Regions from separate parts of the Shinella sp. M27 genome, predicted to be linked through region 1. Evidence: predicted binding sites of a transcription regulator. Region 1 holds the regulator's gene; the other holds the start of a gene.
What was found. The regulator LexA, encoded in region 1, represses DNA repair genes until DNA is damaged. The targets are predictions, from matches to a motif close to TGTTCNNNNTGTGTTCNG.
Positions count from the first base shown of each region.

Region 2: ACOZK4_RS10005 (energy-coupling factor ABC transporter ATP-binding protein) is a predicted target of LexA. The motif match lies at 4,479-4,496, and genes of this name have one in related genera.

Region 1 covers NZ_JBLZPK010000034.1:75,068-80,965, reverse strand. The annotation lists gene trpD (anthranilate phosphoribosyltransferase) at 1-597, shown strand, start outside; gene trpC (indole-3-glycerol phosphate synthase TrpC) at 606-1,421, shown strand; gene moaC (cyclic pyranopterin monophosphate synthase MoaC) at 1,421-1,915, shown strand; gene glp (gephyrin-like molybdotransferase Glp) at 1,915-3,138, shown strand; gene lexA (transcriptional repressor LexA) at 3,232-3,960, shown strand; gene ACOZK4_RS14340 (ComEC/Rec2 family competence protein) at 4,095-5,898, opposite strand, start outside.
Region 2 covers NZ_JBLZPK010000027.1:41,702-47,599, reverse strand. The annotation lists gene ACOZK4_RS10025 (thiolase family protein) at 1-976, opposite strand, end outside; gene ACOZK4_RS10020 (class I adenylate-forming enzyme family protein) at 960-2,447, opposite strand; gene ACOZK4_RS10015 (biotin transporter BioY) at 2,452-3,015, opposite strand; gene ACOZK4_RS10010 (energy-coupling factor transporter transmembrane component T family protein) at 3,053-3,658, opposite strand; gene ACOZK4_RS10005 (energy-coupling factor ABC transporter ATP-binding protein) at 3,652-4,332, opposite strand; gene ACOZK4_RS10000 (winged helix-turn-helix domain-containing protein) at 4,514-5,713, shown strand; gene ACOZK4_RS09995 (hypothetical protein) at 5,722-5,898, opposite strand, start outside.

The DNA of each region.
Region 1 (5,898 bases):
GTGCACGATGCCGGCCTCGGCTTCATGTTCGCGCAGCTGCACCACTCCGCTATGAAGCATGTCGGCCCGTCGCGCGTCGAACTCGGCACGCGCACGATCTTCAACCTGCTTGGGCCTCTGTCCAACCCCGGCGGCGTCAAGCGCCAGCTGCTCGGCGTCTTCTCGCCGCACTGGCTGGTGCCGATCGCCGAAGTGATGCGCGATCTCGGCTCGGAAAGCATCTGGGTGGTGCATGGCGAAGGCCTCGACGAGATCACCACGACGGGCACGACGCAGGTCGCCGCGCTTGAAGACGGCAAGATCCGCACCTTTGAGTTGACGCCCGCGGATTTCGGCCTGCCGCAGGTGGTGCTCGACGATCTGCGCGGCGGGGACGGTGCGCACAATGCAGCCACCCTGCTCTCCGTGCTCGACGGCGCACATATGCCCTATCGTGACATCTCGCTGGCCAACGCTGCGGCGTCGCTTGTCGTTGCCGGCAAGGTGGAGACGCTGAAGGACGGCATGAAGCTCGCAACCGAATCGCTCGAAAGCGGCCGTGCCCGCACCGTGCTGGAACGCCTCGTTGCGGTTTCCAACGAAGGCGCGGCGGAGTAGGATTGGCCATGACCGATATCCTGAAGAAGATCGAAGCCTACAAGCTCGAAGAGATCGCCGCCGCAAAGGCCAGCGTCGCGCCGGCTGAACTGCGTGCCCGTATCCGCGATCAGGAGCCGCCGCGCGGCTTCTTCGCCAGCCTCAAGGACAGACAAGCGCAGGGCCAGTTCGGCCTGATCGCCGAAATTAAGAAGGCGAGCCCTTCCAAGGGGCTGATCCGCCCGGATTTCGATCCGCCGGCCCTTGCCAAGGCCTATGAGGCCGGTGGTGCCGCCTGCCTCTCCGTGCTCACGGACACGCCGAGTTTTCAAGGCGCGCCCGAATTCCTGGCCGCCGCCCGCGAGGCCTGCGCGCTTCCGGCCTTGCGCAAGGATTTCATGTTCGACAGCTACCAGATGCTGGAAGCCCGCGCCTGGGGTGCGGATTGCATCCTGCTCATCATGGCTTCGCTCAGCGACGACACGGCCAAGATGCTGGAAGACGCCGCCTTTTCGCTCGGCATGGACGTGCTGATCGAGGTGCATGACGAAGAAGAGATGGAGCGGGCGCTGAAGCTCAAGTCCAAGCTCGTCGGCATCAACAACCGCAACCTGCGCACCTTCGAAGTCGATCTCGCCGTCTCCGAAAAGCTCGCCGGCATGGTGCCGGAGGATCGTCTGCTCGTCGGCGAAAGCGGCATCTTCACCCATGCCGATTGTACGCGCCTCGGCAAGGTCGGCATCTCCACCTTCCTCGTCGGCGAAAGCCTGATGCGCAAGGACGACGTGACGGGCGCCACGCGCGAACTGCTGACCGGCTCCGCCGGCATGCTGGCAGCGGAATGATGGCCGAGAACGGCCGCACGCTCACCCATATCGGCGCCTCCGGCGAAGCGCACATGGTCGATGTCGGCGACAAGGCCGAGACCGTGCGCATTGCCGTGGCCGAAGGTTTCATCCGCATGGCGCCGGAAACGCTCGACCTGATCCTCAAGGGCGACGCCAAGAAGGGCGACGTCATCGGTACGGCACGACTGGCCGGCATCATGGCCGCCAAGCAGACGTCCAATCTCATCCCGCTCTGCCATCCCTTGATGCTGACCAAGGTGACGGTCGATATCCGCGAGGACCATGCCCTGCCCGGTCTGCGGATCGAAGCGATGGCGAAGCTCACCGGCCGCACCGGCGTCGAGATGGAGGCGCTGACCGCCGTCAGTGTCGCGTGCCTCACGATCTACGACATGGCCAAGGCGGCCGACCGCGAAATGGAGATCGGCGGCGTGCGCCTTGCCGAAAAATCCGGCGGCCGCTCCGGTGATTACAAACGCAGAGATCCCTGATGTCCCTTCTTCCCGTTGCCGACGCCCTCGACCGCCTGCTTTCCGCGGCCAAGCCCACGCAACGGACGGAAACGGTTTCGCTCCATGACGCGGGAGGCCGCGTGCTGGCAGAAGACGTCGCCGCCCGCCTCACCCAGCCGCCCTTCGACAATTCCGCCATGGACGGCTACGCCGTTCGCCATGCCGATATCGCCGCGCTCGGATCGATCCTCAAGGTCGTCGGCACCTCGGCGGCCGGTCACGCCTTCGAAGGAACAGCCGGCCCCGGCGATGCCGTGCGCATCTTCACCGGCGCGCCGCTGCCTGCCTTCGCCGATACGGTATTGCTGCAGGAAGACGCCGAAAAGCTGGACGATGGCCGCGTCCGCACCACCTTCATGACGCCCAAGGGCCGCCATATCCGCCCGCGCGGCCAGGATTTTTCGGAAGGCGACGTCCTGCTCAAGGCCGGCGACGTGCTCGATTCCGGCCGCCTCACCGTCGCCGCCGCGATGAACCACGCCGAGCTCACGGTCTACGCCCGCCCCCGCATCGCCGTGCTCGCCACCGGCGACGAACTCGTCACGCCCGGCACGCCGCCCGGCGCCAGCCAGATCATCGCCTCCAACACCTACGGCGTCTCCGCCATCGCGCGCGCTTCCGGTGCCGAGATCATCGACCTCGGCATTGTCGGCGACGACAAAAAGGCGATCCTCGAGGCCGTGCAGAGGGCACTTGCCTTGGATATCGACGTGCTCGTCACACTCGGCGGCGCCTCGGTCGGCGATTTCGATCTCGTGCAGCCGGTGCTCGGCGAAGCCGGCATGGAACTCGATTTCTGGCGCATCGCCATGCGTCCCGGAAAACCGCTGATGGTCGGCCGCCTTGGCGATATCCAGATCGTCGGCCTGCCGGGCAATCCCGTCTCCAGCCTCGTCTGCGCGCTGCTTTTCCTGGAGCCGCTGACGCGCCGCCTCGCCCGCCTGCCGGCGAATGACCGCGTTTACAAGGCCGTCACCGCCGTGCCGATCAAGGAAAACGACCACCGGCAGGACTATGTTCGCGCGCGTATTACCCGCGGTCCGGATGGAGAGCTTCGCGTGACACCCTTCGACAAACAAGATTCCTCGATGATGCGGATCTTCGCCGAATCCGAAGGCCTGCTCATCCGCCCGCCGAACGCGCCCGCCATCGAAGCCGGCTCGCCCTGCGACGTGCTTCTGGTACGCCAGCCAACCCTCTGAACTGTATTATTGTTTCAGCAGCCCCTTGCGGAACACATATGGAACATATAGTGTCTGTTCTGGATTTGTTTCACGATTCTCGGTGGAGAGACCATGCTGACGCGCAAACAACAGGAACTGCTCCTGTTCATTCATGAGCGTATGAAGGAATCCGGTATTCCGCCGTCTTTCGACGAGATGAAGGATGCCCTGGATCTGGCCTCCAAATCCGGCATCCATCGCCTCATCACGGCGCTTGAAGAGCGCGGCTTCATCCGCCGCCTGCCGAACCGGGCGCGGGCACTGGAAGTCATCAAGCTTCCCGAGGCCTATTCGCCGAGCCAGCAGCCCCGCCGTGGGTTCTCACCCACCGTCGTCGAAGGCAGCCGCGGCAAACAACCGATGGCGCCGGCGCCCTCCCAGCGTGTCGCAACACCGCAGTCGGATGTCATGCCCTCCTCGGTCTCCGTACCCGTCATGGGCCGCATTGCCGCCGGCGTGCCGATCTCCGCCATCCAGAACAACACGCATGATATCACTGTCCCGGCCGAAATGATCGGCGTCGGCGAGCACTATGCGCTCGAGGTAAAGGGCGATTCGATGATCGAAGCCGGCATCTTCGATGGCGACACGGTCATCATTCGCGATACCAGCAGTGCCAATCCCGGCGAAATCATCGTAGCCCTCGTCGACGATGAAGAAGCCACGCTGAAGCGCTTCCGCCGCAAGGGTGCGTCGATTGCGCTGGAAGCCGCAAACCCTGCTTATGAAACCCGCATCTTCGGTCCGGATCGCGTCAAAATCCAGGGCAAGCTTGTGGGCCTTATTCGGCGCTACAACTAACCAGGCCAAACTCGAGACTTCGTACGTGCCCCCAGGACATTGGCTTTCATGGACTGTGCGGCCTTCGAGGTGAAGGTGCGGGAGCTTTTGGTTCAGGAAATGGTTTATGCTGCCGGCCAACTCAGCTGCTCAATTCAGAAGTCGCTCGAAATGGCTGCGTCGGTTTCATTGATTTCGCCTTGAGTGTCGCGTTGAGGGCGTTCTCCCTCTGCGTTGCCACTCGTATACGTTCCGGTTCGCCAATCATAAGTCCGATGGCGCGACCACGGGCGATCCAGCGTTTCGATAGCTGGTATTATGCTGGCTTCCAGTATCAACGGTGCATTTTCCTCTTCGCCGGGGATGATTTCCAGGGCGCCGGTTCGCCGTAGATGACGAGCGGTGATGAGCCTTGCGCCGGAGCGGCACGCAGCGATCCGAAGCGGCGCCTGCGTGACGACGAGGTCTGCGGCGTCGCAGGCCGTGCCAAGAAATGCGACGTCGTCAAGCGTGACGATGCGCCATTCGTTTGATGAAACAGCCACGCAGAAAGCCTTCGTCTCGCAGATGAAACCCGCCTGGCTTGCTGCCGCGTAGAACGCAGACGCCATGGCCGCTTTCGCCTTTTCGCGGTTTACCCGGTGGCGTGACGATTTTCGCTTTTTCGCGGTTTCGACTGCGGTAGCTTCCTCTTCAACTGTCAAACCGGCGGACTTTCTCATCGTCGGCTTGACGACGTCGCCCAGCCGCAAGGCCCGGCGCCATTGCGCGTAGACGAAATCCGGCGGACGGGCACGGTTCGTTGCAACGCCATCGTCGCGCAGGATAGCAACGAGGCGACCGTCCTCCGAGATCAGGACCTCGGGCCTTACGGGATCACCTGGCCAGAATGCGATGGCAACGCCGATCAGCACGAGCAATGTACCGGCATGGCGAAGGTGTGTGCGCAGGATGCAGACGAGCCCGCCGCCGAAGCCGATCAGCAGGAAGGCGGCAGGCGGAATGCGGCCGGTGACGATCTCGCCTTTCCAGCTGGCCACCCAGTTGGACAGGGTGATCATCCACTCGATCCCCTTGCCCATGATGGCGAAAGGGACGGCATCCAGTCCGAAGGGCATCAGCAGCACGGCGACAAGGCCGAAGGGCATGACGATGGCGCTGATGGCGGGCATGGTGAGGAGGTTGCCCGCCAACCCGTAGGCCGGAATCCGGTTGAAGTGGTGGATCGAATAGATCAGCGTCGAAAAACCGCCGATCAGCGAGGAGAGCACCAATCCGCCGAGGAAGCGGCCGGTCAAACCGCCGGCAGCCGGCAACACGCCGCCCCGGCCCTCCCGTTTCACCGGTCGCTCGCGCCATGCCGCATAACCGGCGACCAGCCCCAGCGTTGCGGCATAGGACATCTGGAAACCGGGATTGGTGATGGCCGAGGGCGTGACCACTAGGATGAGGATGGCCGAAAGGGCGACGTTGCGCAAGCTGATCGCCGACCGTCCGAACAGCACGGCGACGAGCATGACACAGATCATGATCCACGAACGCACCGCCGAAAGTGCCCCACCCGACACGAGTATATAGAGCGTCACCATGACGAGCGCCCCGACGGCGGCGATTTTCTTTGCCGGATATCGCTCGGCAAAGCCGGGGATCAGTGCCATCAGCATGCGTGCGCCGACAAGAAATGTGCCGGCCGCAAGCACCATGTTCAGCCCGGAAATCGCCAGCACATGGGCAAGCCCCGCCTGCCGCAACGCCTCCACCGTTTCCGGGCTGATCGCACGCTGTTCGGCCGTCACCAAGGCGGCGGCGATCGCGCCGGCATCACCATCGATCCGGCTACGGATATGCTCGGTCAGATTGTTGCGCCACGTCGCGATTTCCTTCCGGATCCGCTCCTCCAGACCGGCCGGCGCCGCTGCAACCCGTTCGGGCGCCTTGTAGAAATAGCCGACCGCCCCG
Region 2 (5,898 bases), on a different contig from region 1:
CGAGGCTGGCGAGCACCTGGGCGGCGAAGGCCTCGTTGAACTCGATATAGGGGACGGCCGCGGCATCGAGACCGGGATTGCGCGTGACAAGTTTTTCCATCGCCGGAACGGGGCCGAGGCCGAGCAGGTTCGGGTCGACGCCGACCGTGGCGCTGTCGACGAGTTCCAGGAGCATCGTCAGGCCGCGCCGCCGGGCTTCGGCCAGCGAGGTCACCAGCACGACGGCGGCACCGTCATTGACCGGGCAGGCATTGCCCGCCGTCACGGTTCCATCCGGGCGGAAAACCGGTTTCAGCGCCGCAAGCTTTTCCAGCGAAGTGTTTTCGCGCGGGCATTCGTCCTGCGAAACGCGACCGGCTTGTGTGTCGAGCGGCACGATCTCGCCGGCAAAGCGACCGGCCTTCTGTGCGGCTACCGCGCGGCGATGGCTTTCCAGCGCAAAGGCATCCTGCCGTGCGCGGCTGATGCCGGCGTGGTTGGCGACGTTTTCGGCGGCGATGCCCATGTCGGGGTCGCCGATGGCATCGGGCGCCATGCGGGCGCGGCGTACCGGCTCCGGCGCATCGCCGGATGTGAGCGGTGGGCGGAAGCGTAGATGGGCACGGCTGCTGCTCTCGGTGCCGCCGGCGAGATAGAGGCGTCCGGCACCTACCGTCACCAGCCGGGCGGCGAGCGTGATCGCCTCCAGCCCCGAGCCGCATTGCCGGTCGATGGTCAATCCGGGCACGGAAACCGCAAGCCCCGCCTCCAGCGCTGCCAGCCGCGCCAGATTGCCGGCGCTGTTGGCGGCATTGCCGAGGAGGACGTCGTCGACGGCATCCGCGGCGAGGCCGGTGTCCTGAAGGATGCGGCGGATAAGGGGTGCGGCGAGGCTTGCCGGCTCGATGGCCGACAGCGTGCCGTTGACCCGGCCGATCGGCGTGCGGAAGGCGGCGGCGATGACGGGAATACGTTCGGGATCAGCGGAGCGGTTCAAGGACATCGCTCTCCTCCGCCACCCATTGCCGCACGGTTTTCGCCTCCACCTTGCCCGAAGGGGTCGTTGGCATTTTCGCGCAGAGCCAGAGCCGGCGCGGCTGCTTGTAGTGCGGCAGGAGATCGGCCAGCGCCGCCATGAGGGTTTCGGCCGTCAGGCCCGACGCGGCAGGCTCGATCACCGCCACCAGTTCGCTGCCGAGATCAGCATGGTCGCGGCCGAAGACATGGGCGGCGCGCACGAAGGGCAGGCTTTGCAGCGCCGCCTCGACCTCGGAGGGATAGATATTGTTGCCGCCCGACAGGACCATGCCGCCGGCACGCCCGAGCAGATGCAGCGTGCCATCCGTCTCCAGAAAACCGAGATCGCCGACCGTCGCCAGCGCGCCGAACCGCGCCAGCCCCGCACCGTCGCCGGCCCCGAGATAACCGGTGGCGACAAGTGGGCTTTCGACGAAGACGATGCCGGTCTCGCCTGTGGGCAGGGGGGTGCCGGCCGCGTCGAGCACCGAGATCGCAACACCCGGAAAGGCCTTGCCGACGGCGGTGGAGGAGGCGGCATCGTCGGGTGCCGTGACGGTGATGAAGCCGAGCTCCGAAGCGCCGTAATATTCCCGGAGCGCTGCACGAGGGAAATGTCTGCCGCAGAGCGCGTGATCGCCCGCTGTGAGCTTCGCGCCGGCCACGGTGATGGCCGCGACTTCCTCCAGCGGCGCGCGCTCGCAGAGCCGGCGCAGCATGGTGGGCACCAGAACGAGGCGCTGCACGGCGTGCTGCCGGATCGTCTCTTGTGCCGCGTGCGCGTCAAAATGCCGGGTGGAATGGAAGGTGGCGCCGGCCAGCAGGCACTCCGTCATGGCATAGAGCGCAAGCCCATGGGCGAGGGGGCCGGGGGCATAGGTGATGGTCTGTGCCGTAATACCGAAGAACGGCGCGCCGGTGGCGAGGCTGATGCGCCAGGAGCGGCGGTCGCGGATAATCGGTTTCGGATCGGCCGTCGTGCCCGAGGTGAAGACGATGAGGAAAGGCGCATCCGCCTGCCCCTCGGCCAAAGCCGGATCGGTCGCGTGCTCCTGTTCCGCGACGATTTCGGAAATGTCCCGCCTTGGATCGGTGATCCGCAGATCGGCGCCTTCGGCTGTGACGATGAGGTCGGGTGCGATCGTGTCGAGCAGCCGTTGCCGGGTCGCTTCGGGCAGATGCGGGTCGATCAGCGCGGCGCACATATGGCCCGAGGTCGCGGCGGCGAAGGCGGCGGGGAACAGCGCATGGTTGCCGGTGACGAGTGCGATCAGCCGGTTGTCAGGGCCGATGCTGCTTTGGCCGCCCGGCGCCAGGTTCGAAAAAATAGCGTGCAGGCGACGTGCCGTGGCTGCAAGCGCACCGTAGGACAAGACCCGGCTGTCCAGATGAAAGGCCGGGTTTTCGGGGTTTTGGGCGGCGTGCCGTTCGAGGGCGCCGGAAAGCGGCATCGGCTCAGGCGCGCTGCGGCAGCAGCGGATAGCCGGCCAGCACCGCGCGGCCGGCGAGCATCGCGACGAACGCCTTGATGAGGTCGCCCGGCAGGAAGACCAGCGAGGCGGCGGCCGTCTCGAAGAAGGCCTTGCCGCTCATATAGGCGAGCCAAGGCATGCCGAAGAGATAGACGACGGCAATGCCGCCGATGACGGAGGCGGCGAGGAAGGAGAGGTACTGCGACAGTTCCGGCTGCTCTTCGCGCACGAGGCGTTCGGCGACCAGGCCGCAGACGAAAGCGCCGAAGACCCAGCCGACGAGATAGCCCGCCGTCGGGCCGGCGAAGACCGCAAGGCCGCCGCGACCGCCCGAAAGCACCGGCAGGCCAATGGCGACGAGCAGCAGCACGAGCAGCACGGCGCTCGCACCCCGCTTGGCACCGAGGATGCAGCCGGCCAGCATGACGCCGAGCGACTGCGCGGTGATCGGCACCGGAATGAAGCCGAGCGTGATCGGCGGCAGCAGGCCCAGCACCACGATGATCGCGGCGAAGAGGGCGATGAGGACGATGTCTCTGGTGTTCATGGCAGGGCTCCCTGTCGGACAAAAATGGGTCAAATGCTTACTGCCGCCGAAAGCCGCGGGCGTCAATCGCCATGGCGATCGTGTCGGCGTCCTTCAGCGTCAGGATGATGAGCGGCACGAGCGTGGTCAGCGGCCGCACGGGCAGGCCGCGCGCCTTGTGCGCGGCTGCGATCTCGCCGTAGCGCGCAAAAATCTCCGGCACGAAGCGGATGACGAGGCCGACCGCGAGGCTCACATCCGCAGCCCTTACGAAGCCGAACCGCTCCAGTGGTGTGATCAGCCGGGTGATCTCGTCCATGAAGGCGGAAATGCCCGTCGTTGCCGTCACGGCGGCTGCCAGCAGCACCAGGGTCGACAGCCGGCAGAAGACGACCGCGCCCTCGTGCGGCGACTGGAAGAAATAGTTTGCCGCCGCGACGAGCAGCACGGTGAACAGCACGAAGCGGGTGCGCCGCGCCGCCTCGCCAAGACCGATCCCCGTCGAGAGATAGAGCGCCACGGAAAGGGCAAGAGCCGGCACGAGCAGGCGCAGATCGGAAAGCAGGAACAGCACGATGGCGGCGGCAAACAGCACGATCAGCTTGCCGCGCACCGGCATGCGGTGCAGCGGCGAATTGCCCTCGATATCGAGCCCGTTCAGCATGCCGCGATCTCCCGGTAGGCATGGATCGCTTCCGCCGGCCGGCCATCCGCCGCCATCCGCCCGTCGTGGAACACCAGAACGCGGTCGAAATCCTCGATCAAAGCAAGATCATGGGTGATCACCAGCACCTGCTCGGGCAGGCCGGCAAGGGTGCGTGCGATCAGCGCGCGGTTCTTCAGGTCGAGCTGGTTGGTCGGCTCGTCGAGGATCAGAAGCTCCGGGCCGGTGACGAGCACGCTGGCAATGGCGCCGAGCTGCGTCTCGCCGCCGGAAAGTTCGTGCACGCGGCGGCGCGCGAGATGCGAAATGCCGAAACGGGCGAGCACGGCCTCGGTGCGTTCGGCGATCTCCGCCTTGCCGAGCCCGCGGTTCTTCAGGCCGAAGGCGATGTCCTCTGCCAGGATCGGCAGGATCATCTGATGCTGCGGGTTCTGGAAGATGAAGCCGGTTTTGCCGCGTGCGGCCTGTTCGTCTCCCACCGTATCGAGCCCGCCGACCGTGACGGTGCCGGCGGTCGGCTTGACGAGCCCGTTGATCAGCCGCGCCATGGTCGTCTTGCCGGAACCGTTGAGGCCAACGACGCCGATGCGCTGCTCCGAGAGCTGCAAATCCAGCGGCTGGAGCGCCGTGCGGCTGCCATAGGCCACCGTGGCGGCGGAGAAGACGATGTCCAAGAGCAATGTCCCGGTTCGCGGTTGGGTGCAGGACCTATAAGCAATTTGGCGGAAGCTGCGAAGGGTTTTTGCACTGGCTCCCCTGATAATGTTGAACAATCCGCAGAGGGTGTTGAAGCCGCCTTTCCCGTCGTGCGGAAAACGGGTGGAACAAACCAAGAATATATGCCTATCATCGGCTATGACGATTCTTCTTTCGAATACCGAAGCCCGGCGTATCTTCCTCGCCCGCCAGGGGCTCAGTGAACCACCCGGCCGACAGCTCGGCAAGGCGGGGCTGCTGCAGCTCATCCACGATATCGGCTTCGTGCAGGTGGACAGCATCGCCACCGTCGAGCGCGCGCATCACCAGATCCTTTTCTCGCGCAACCAGACCTATCGGCGCGAGCACCTGACGGAGCTTCTCGAAAAGGACGGCGATCTCTTCGAGCACTGGACGCACGACGCCTCGATCATTCCGAGCGCCTTCTTCCGCTATTGGAAACACCGTTTCCGCCGCAAGGAGGCGTCGCTCCTCGAGCGCTGGAGCAAGTGGCAGGGCGAGGGCTTCGACAAGGCGTTCGGCGAGACCTATGAGCGCATCGCATCTGGTGGTGCCGTCCTGTCGCGCGAGCTGAAGACGGACGACCACAAGTCCGGCGGCTGGTGGAACTGGCATCCGAACAAGACGGCGCTGGAATTCCTCTGGCACACCGGGAAACTCTGCATCTCCCGGCGCGAGAATTTCCAGAAGGTCTATGACCTTACCGAACGCGTGGTGCCGCCACATCATCACAAGCCCGCCGTCGAGCACGACGCCTTCGTCGACTGGGCCTGCCGCAGCGCGTTGACCCGGCTGGGTTTTGCCACCCATGGCGAAATCGCCGCCTTCTGGGCGCTGATCTCGCCGGAGGAGGCGAAGACCTGGGTGGACGCGCATCGCGACGAGCTTCGCCCCGTCTCGATCGAAACCGCCGACGGCGGCAAGCCGCGCATCTCCTACGCCTTCGACGGTTTCCCTGATAATCTCAGCGATATTCCCGAGCCGCCCGCCCGCCTGCGCGTCCTCTCGCCCTTCGATCCCTTGATCCGCGACCGCAACCGCACCGAACGCCTCTTCGGCTATTACTACCGTATCGAGGTCTTCGTGCCCGAGCCGAAGCGCCAATACGGCTACTACGTCTTCCCGCTGCTCGAAGGCGACCGCCTCGTCGGCCGCATCGACATGAAGGCCGACCGCAAGGCCGGCACGCTCGACGTCAAACGCCTCTGGTGGGAACCGAAGGTCCGCGCTTCGACGGGACGGCTGGAGAAGCTGGAGGCGGAGTTGGCGAGGCTCGCGAAGTTTACCGGGGTGGAAGGGGTGCGCTATCTGGATGGGTGGCGCGGAGATGACGTTTAGCGTCAGGCTTACGTGTTCTGTCGTTTAAGCAGCAGCAGGAGCGGAGGAGGGACGTCTCGACGTTGCTCGCGAAGTGTCTTCGCAAATTTGATCATCGGTTCCGGTGCGATGCGTGCCAATGCGGAATAGTCAAGCTGACGGGTCAGATCCAGGGTTATCGTGTGTTCCCTGTTCTTCACGACAAG